2 regions of the Claveliimonas bilis genome follow, and region 2 is predicted to be linked to the other one. Evidence: riboswitches for the same ligand, from Rfam matches in the RefSeq annotation. Region 2 holds a riboswitch; the other holds the start of a gene.
The links. A riboswitch is a leader RNA that binds a small molecule or an ion and turns the genes downstream of it on or off. The one in region 2 is predicted to bind glycine.
Positions count from the first base shown of each region.

Region 1: it holds a riboswitch for glycine, as region 2 does, so the genes downstream of both, R2J37_RS07375 (GrdX family protein) here and R2J37_RS09425 (APC family permease) in region 2, are expected to answer to the same signal.

Region 1 covers NZ_AP027742.1:1,516,119-1,520,303, forward strand. Annotated here, with positions in the region: gene R2J37_RS07370 (IS30 family transposase) at 170-1,483, shown strand; glycine riboswitch at 1,851-1,964, shown strand; gene R2J37_RS07375 (GrdX family protein) at 2,166-2,543, shown strand; gene R2J37_RS07380 (glycine/sarcosine/betaine reductase component B subunit) at 2,620-3,900, shown strand; gene grdB (glycine reductase complex selenoprotein B) at 3,921-4,185, shown strand, end outside.
Region 2 covers NZ_AP027742.1:1,894,192-1,898,376, forward strand. Annotated here, with positions in the region: gene rpsU (30S ribosomal protein S21) at 168-344, opposite strand; gene R2J37_RS09425 (APC family permease) at 459-1,802, opposite strand; glycine riboswitch at 1,913-2,011, opposite strand; gene alaS (alanine--tRNA ligase) at 2,213-4,185, opposite strand, start outside.

The sequences.
Region 1 (4,185 bases), 380 kb from region 2:
AATTGTGCAATACGCACAAAAGTGAGTTTGTTTTTTCCCAAAAATGAAATTTTAAATTCCACCTCTCCTACGGGTAGTAGCGTTTACTTCTGCACAGTTGATATTTACTCTTTCATACATCCATGGTATGGTTATCTCTCCTTCTGACAGCAGTAGAAGGAGGCTCATCATGAGTAAATATATTCCTGGTAACCAAAAACATCTTACCCTTGAAAACCGTATCTATATCGAAAACGAACTAAATAAGGGCACTTCCTTTAAGGATATTGCCAGGTTCCTGTGTAAGGATCCTACTACAATCTCTAAAGAAGTCAGGGCTCACCGTCTCTCAGACTGGTATCACAAAGGGACTTTCTATAATGCCAAAAACTTCTGTATTCACCGCTATCACTGTAAGAAAACGAACGCCTGTGGAAAGATTGTCCTGTGCGGAATCAAATGCGCATCCTGTCCTACCTGCAACCAAACCTGCAGAAACTTTGAAAAAGAGCATTGCGTAAGGCTTGACCGGGCTCCCTATGTCTGCAACGGCTGTACGAAAAAAATCAATCACTGCACGCTTGCCCACAAATACTCTTATAACGCCAGGTTCGCTGACAGGAAATACCGGGAAAAACTCCGGGATTCTAGAACAGGTATTAACATGACCAAACGGGAGCTTCACAAAAAGGATCAGATCATTTCCCCTCTGATCGAACAGGGACAGTCTCCCTATCATATCCTGACAAACCATCCGGAGCTGGATATGTCCGTCCGTACCCTGTATTCGTATCTTGACCAGGGACTCTTTACGGCAAGGAACATAGATCTGAAACGGAAAGTTCATTTCAAACCAAGAAGGTGCCATAAAACACAGATCACGGACAGAGCAGTCTTTAGCAACCGATTATATCATGACTTCTGTTCCCTTGCCCTTACAGGCTATGTCCAGATGGATACTGTCCATTCTTCCAGGGAATCAAAAAAGACCTTGCTGACCATGTTTTTCACCAAAGAAAAACTCTTCCTTGCTTTTCTGATGAACCGCTGCACCAAAGGCGCTGTCCGTCTTGTTTTTGACCGTCTGGAAAAGCGTATGGGAACCTATGAATTTACTTCCGTGTTTGAATATATCCTCACGGACCGGGGCTCTGAATTTGGTGATCCGGATGCTTTGGAAACCGGCGTAAACGGAATACAGCGTTCCAGCATTTATTACTGTGACCCGATGCAGAGTGGGCAGAAGGGCGGATTGGAACAAGCACACACGATGCTGCGGATGATCCTCCCAAAAGGAACCAGTTTTGAATTCCTTACACAATGGGACGTAAACCTGATTGTGAACCATATCAATTCCACACCGAGGGAAAGCCTGGGTGGGAGGACGCCATACAGCGTCGCGTTGGAAGCACTTGGAGAAGAGGTCTTAAACGCATTTCAGCTTAGACCGATTGCCCCGGATGAGGTAAATCTGACGCCTAAGCTGATCCGCTTTAATCACTAATCAACTGATCGAAATCTGCTGTCAGACTGGAAGTAAACGTTTCACATTTTTTAGATGTGGCCGGTGGAATTCAGTCCCGCACACCGTATTCCAGCGGTCCGTTTCCCATGCCCAGAAATCAAGTATTTTTCGATGAGTTTAGCTAATTATAACAGAAAACTGGAGATTTTGCTTAAAAATCCCCTGTAAAATCCGCGAAAAATAAAGTATGGTGGAATTTACCTCTTCACCGGAATTTAAAATTTCAATTTAGCAGTTTGTTTTTTCATAGGTGTTGCAAAAAAAACGTTCATAATGTACTATAGACACATAGAATAATTCAGTAAAATATATGTAGAAAATCTATAAGTAAATTTTGACAGCAGGTAGATTTTTCCTACGAGAGAGCTGTGACGATGCAGCCGCCGAAGAGGCAAACCGCAAGGATGAGGGTGAACATCCGGGCGGTGAAACTTTCAGGCAAAAGGATTAGGGAAAGTACTGCATTCTGGATCTTGTAAGAGCTGGCAGAGTAAAAGTGTTCTGCGCAGACAATAAGACAAAAGACAGAAGAGGGCGATGAACACACAGAAGTGTTTTCAACGTCCTTTTTCTTTTTAACGTAACTCTTTGTTTATCTATAGAAAAGTCCTATAGAGCAAAAAGTTCTCTTACAGACATCTTTGGGAAGGAGATTGAAAACGTGGCAAGCTATAGTGTCCTGACAAACAATCCTCTTGTTCGCGATACGCTGAAAGACAAAAAAGAGGTCATTTATAAAGAAATTTCTTACGAAGATGTTTTGCGGGAAGCAAGAGACAGAGTATACCGGGGATACAGGCTTTTATCACATCCTTTATCAGGAAGTGTAAAACCTAATGAAACACCATACAAATCCATTATGATTGGGAACAGAAAGGAGGAGATTGACGCACAGTCCGTCAGGATCATAGAATCCGCTATAGAATCATGCCGGAAGTTTGTTTTTAAATCTGACAAATATAAGCCGGAAGTGTATAAGGATTTTCAACTGATCGACTGGACTTTGCTGGAAAGTGCAATGGCATCGGCAGATGCGTAGTAATGCCTTGAGATGGTTTTTCTGTGAAGCCAGAAAACAAAAAAGAAAACAATGATTAACAAGGAGGGAACACACAGTGAAATTAGAAATGGGGCACATATACATTAAGGACATCCAGTTTGCAAGCGAGTCAAAAATCGAAGACGGAATCCTCTATGTATCCGAAGAAGAAGTAAAGAAAGTAGCTCTGGAGGACGAGAAGATCAAAAGCGTATCCTTTGATATTGCCCGTCCGGGAGAGTCTGTTCGTATTACACCGGTAAAGGATGTAATTGAGCCGCGTGTGAAAGTAGAAGGCAAGGGAGGAATCTTCCCGGGAGTGATCGCCAAAGTTGATACAGTAGGAAGCGGAAAGACTTATGCGCTTAAAGGAATGGCAGTTGTAACTGCAGGACGTATTGTCGGATTCCAGGAAGGTATCATTGATATGACTGGCCCGGGAGCAGAATATACTCCATTTTCACAGACAAATAACCTGGTAATGGTATGTGAACCAGTTGATGATATCAAACAGCATGACTATGAAAAGGCAGTGAGATTTGCAGGATTCAGAGTGGCAGTTTATCTTGGGGAACTGGCACGTAACCTGACACCTGACGAGACAAAAGTATATGAGACATGTACGATCAAGGAAGGATTTGAGAAATATCCGGATCTTCCAAGAGTTGCTTACGTTCAGATGCTTCAGAGCCAGGGACTTCTGCATGATACATATGTATACGGCGTAGATGCAAAGAAAATTGTTCCGACAATTTTAAGCCCGACAGAAATTATGGATGGTGCGATCGTATCAGGAAACTGTGTATCCGCATGTGACAAGAACCCAACTTATGTACATTTGAATAACCCGGTTGTCCATGACCTTTTTGAGGAACATGGAAAGACGATCAACTTTGTATGCCAGATCATTACAAATGAGAACGTATACCTGGCAGACAAGCAGCGTTCCTCTGACTGGACAGCAAAACTTTGTAAAATGCTGGATCTGGACGGTGTTATCGTATCACAGGAAGGTTTCGGTAACCCGGATACAGACCTTATCATGAACTGTAAGAAGATTGAAGCAGAGGGTGTTAAGACTGTTATTATTACAGATGAATACGCAGGACGCGACGGAAAATCCCAGTCTCTTGCAGACGCAGACGTTGCAGCAGATGCAGTTGTAACAGGCGGAAATGCAAATGAGGTTATTATTTTGCCGAAGCTTGACAAAGTGATCGGAACACTGGATTATGTGACAAAGATTGCTGGTGCAAGTGAAGAAACATTGCGCGAAGACGGCTCCTTAGAGGTTGAGCTTCAGGTAATTACCGGAGCAACAAATGAGACTGGCTTTAACAAGCTGAGCGCAAGATAGAAGGGAGGACATACGCGAAAATGAGTAAAATAAAAGTAGTACATTACATTAATCAGTTCTTCGCAAATATCGGTGGAGAGGAAAAAGCAGATTACCCGGCAGAGCTTCGTGTAGGCGAAGTAGTAGGACCAGGTATGGCGTTCAATATGAACTTTAAGGATGAAGCAGAAATTATTGCAACAATCGTCTGCGGTGACTCCTATTTCAATGAAAACCTTGACAAGGCAAAAGCAGATATCCTTGCTATGGTAAAAGAGCAGGCGCCTGACGTATTTGTTGCAGGAC
Region 2 (4,185 bases):
ATAGATTTCATCTATATGTTGTGATATTTTCAAAAAATCCCACCCTTATTCTCAATTTTGGACACCATTTACTGCAATTTGGGACGTAACAAACTTTAAAAGTGTTACGTCCCAAATTGCGCAAAAAAAGATGGCACTTAATCGTGCCACCTTCACTTTTGCACATATTAATTATACTTACGTTTTCTAGCTGCTTCAGATTTCTTTTTACGTCTTACGCTTGGTTTCTCGTAATGTTCTCTTTTACGAATCTCCTGCTGAATACCAGCTTTCGCGCAGTTTCTTTTAAATCTGCGTAAAGCACTATCTAACGTCTCGTTTTCTTTAACGATTACATTTGACATAGTCTCACACCTAACCTCCCCTCCAGCCCTATATTGTGCATCATACGACTGTTCGGGTATATTTATTGCACTACATAAGATTATAGCACATTTTTCCTGTACGTCAATGGTTTTTTATCGCTTTTTTTCCTGCAGCACCGCTCTTTTCCTGACATTCCTGTACACCGGAATGCCAATAAGCGTCACAAGTATGCTTCCGGCAGACAGTAGTGTAGACTGTATTCCTGCAAGGAAAATCTGATTTATGATTACATAAATGCCGCTTACGATCGCAATAATAGGAACCACCGGATAAAGAGGAACTTTATATGTGCGGACAGCGTCCGGCCAGTCCCGGCGAAGTTTCATAACACCAATAAATGTCAAAGTATAGAACATCCAGCTTGATATGACCGCCAAGTCTGTCAGGAGATTAAATCTTCCGCTGACTGCATATATGCAGCCGATTCCTCCTACAAGGATAATGGAGTTGACCGGTACCTGCGCTTTATTAAGAACAGCCAGTGTGTCTGAAAACGGAAGGCTCTTTGTTGCTGCCAAGGAATATGCCACTCTGGATCCGGAAAGTACAAATCCGTTGCAGGCTCCAAATACAGAAATCATAATTCCTACTGCCACCAGCTTTCCGCCCATCTCTCCAAACAATTCAAGCGCCACCGCCGAAGCCGGAGCTGAAAGAGACGCCAGCTGATCTGCCGGAAGTACCCAGAGATAAGCGATATTGATTACAAAATAAACTGCCATGATCACAGATACGCCACCTACAATTGCAATAGGAAGATCTCTTCCCGGCTTTTTCATTTCTCCTGCAATAGCCCCTACATTTGTCCATCCTTCAAATGCAAAAAGAATTGCAACCATCAGCTGCCCCAGCACAACTGCCGGATTCAGTCCCTCTCCCACCATTGGAGTAAAGATTGCATTTCCGCCGCCGCCTTTCAGGAAACCAAATACCATAAGAAGAAGCAGAGGAATTAATTTACATACAGTAAAAATAACCTGCACGCCGCCACCCACGCTGGAACCGAGGCTGTTAAGAAAAATAATAAGAATGATCACACCCACAGCAATGGGGATCATAAAGCTCTCACCCACAAACAACGCCGCCTGCTGGGCAAAAGCCACTGCCAGCGCGGAAATCATAGCCGGATAAAACACCAGTGTCTGTATCCATCCTGCAAGAAAGCCAACAATCGGACTATAAATCTCTTCCAGATAGGCCACCATCCCTCCGGTCTTTGGTATCATGATCGCAACTTCTGCAAAGGTAAGAGCCGCTGCAATACTGGCAAGTCCTGTGATCACCCATGCCAGTATTCCCAGCCCCGGTGCACCTCCAGTCACCGTATAGATTGCCTGTGGCTTAAAAAACACGCCGGAGCCGATCACACAACCTACTACTGTGGCCATCGCGGTAGCCACTCCAAGATTTTTTTTCAATCCTTTGTTCTCATTCATTTTTCTCATCTCCTTTTCTTTTGAAATCACCAATTCTTCTTCCGGCGTGCTCCGCGCCGAAATGAACCTTAAAAATGCGCACAAAAAATACAGGGCATCAAAAAGGAACACCCTGTATCTCTGTTTCTTTTACCTGAAAGCATTACCCCGTCGGTGCCTGCACCTGACAACTGCAAGGAATCGGCGCTGGTCTTTCCAGAGTTCCATCAGCAGCAGGTACAGTACCTGAAAGTTTCTCTCAAGCCCCGGGCAGAGCTTCGAAATTGCTTCGTCGGTTTTCCGTCTGCACAGCGGAAATCTCCCTTACTGCTTCATCTGGTCTGATCTCTTTTGTGTGTCCAGTATAAAGGATGAAACTCTATTCGTCAACCATTGTTATTTTCTTACCACTTATTGATGCTTTTATCGATTTAAGAAATCTGCTCTGCCAGCACTTCCTCTGCCTTTTCCAGCGCTTCTGCAATACCGTCCGGATTTTTTCCTCCGGCCTGAGCCATATTCGGACGTCCGCCTCCGCCTCCGCCTACAAAGGAAGCGATGGCCTTAATGAGATTTCCTGCATGGGCACCTGCTTTTACAGCGCCTTCTGTGGCAGTAGCCATAAGATTAACTTTGCCGTCAATCTGAGAAGCGATCACCACAACTCCCTCTCCCAGCTTTTCTTTCATCTGATCCCCAAGATCACGAAGTCCGTTCATATCCACTCCGTCTGTACGCACAGCCAGAAGTTTCATGCCTGCCACTTCCTTCACCTGATCTGTCACATCTCCCATGGACTCTTGAGCCAGCTTGCTCTTCAGACTTTCTACTTCGCTGTGAAGTTCCTTATTTTCTGCAAGAAGATGGGAAATCTTTTCTGCAAGATGATCCGGAGACGCCTTTACAAGTTTGGCAGCCTGCTCCAGTTTTTCTTCCATTTCATCGTAATATTTCAGCAATCCCTTTGAGGTCAGTGCTTCTATCCTCCGTACTCCGGCAGCAACTCCGGTCTCGGAAATGATCTTAAATGCTGTGATCACTCCAGTATTGTCCACATGTGTTCCGCCGCAGAACTCTTTGGAAAATTCTCCCATGCTGACAACCCGGACAATATCACCGTACTTCTCTCCAAAAAGAGCAGCAGCACCTGTCTTTTTTGCTTCTTCGATAGGCATATTTTCTGCTTTTACCGGCAGAGCGTTCATGATCTGCTCATTAACAATCCGCTCTACTTCTTTGATCTCTTCTTTTGTAAGGGCGGAAAAATGCGTAAAGTCAAAGCGCAGTCTGTTCTCATTGACAGAAGATCCCGCCTGCTCCACATGGGTGCCAAGTACCGTCCGCAGTGCCTGCTGCAATAAATGTGTAGCACTGTGATTCCGTGCGGAAAGCGCTCTTTTCTCCTGATCGATTTCCAAAGAAACATGGTCGCCTACCTTCAGCATGCCGCTTACAACATGTCCTACATGACCGATCTTACCGCCCAGAAGCTTAATTGTATCTTCCACCTCAAACACGCCGTCCTTGGTACGGATAAATCCTCTGTCCGCTTCCTGTCCGCCGCTTGTGGCATAGAACGGTGTCTCTTTCACGAAAACAGTTCCCTTCTCCCCATCGGAAAGGGCATCCACAATCGCATCATCTGTTGTCAGAACAATAATATCAGATTCCCAGGAAAGGTGCTCATAGCCGACAAAGGTTGATGTGACAGACGGATCAATAGACTCATAGATTGTCACATCAGCTCCCATGTAGTTTGTCTCTCCGAAGGTTCCCTTAGCAGTCTCTCTTTGCTCTTCCATCGCTTTTTCAAAGCCTTCCTCGTCGATCTTCATTCCCTTTTCTTCCAGAATTTCTCTTGTCAGATCAACCGGGAAGCCGTAAGTGTCATACAGCCGGAAAGCCTCTGTACCGGAAAGTACCTTTGTATGCTCCTTCTCCATCTTCTCTTCCAGTCCTTCCAAAATGGAAAGTCCCTGATCAATAGTCCTGTTAAACTGTTCTTCTTCTTTTGTAATAACCTTAAAGATAAAATCCTTTTTCTCTTCCAGTTCCGGATATCCGTCCTTGGATCCATCGATCACTGTCTGCGCAAGCTGAACCAGAAATTCTCCCTCTATGCCAAGAAGGCGTCCATGGCGGCAGGCACGACGCAGCAGACGGCGAAGAACATAGCCTCTTCCACTGTTGGAAGGAAGGATCCCATCGGAAATCATAAATGTGACAGAACGGATATGATCTGTGATCACACGTACTGATACATCGGTTTTATATTCCTTCCCGTATTCCTTTCCTGCAATCCTGCAGACATGCTCCCGAAGGTCACGGATCGTATCCACATCAAACATGGAATCCACATCCTGTACCACACACGCCAGACGTTCCAGTCCCATTCCCGTATCAA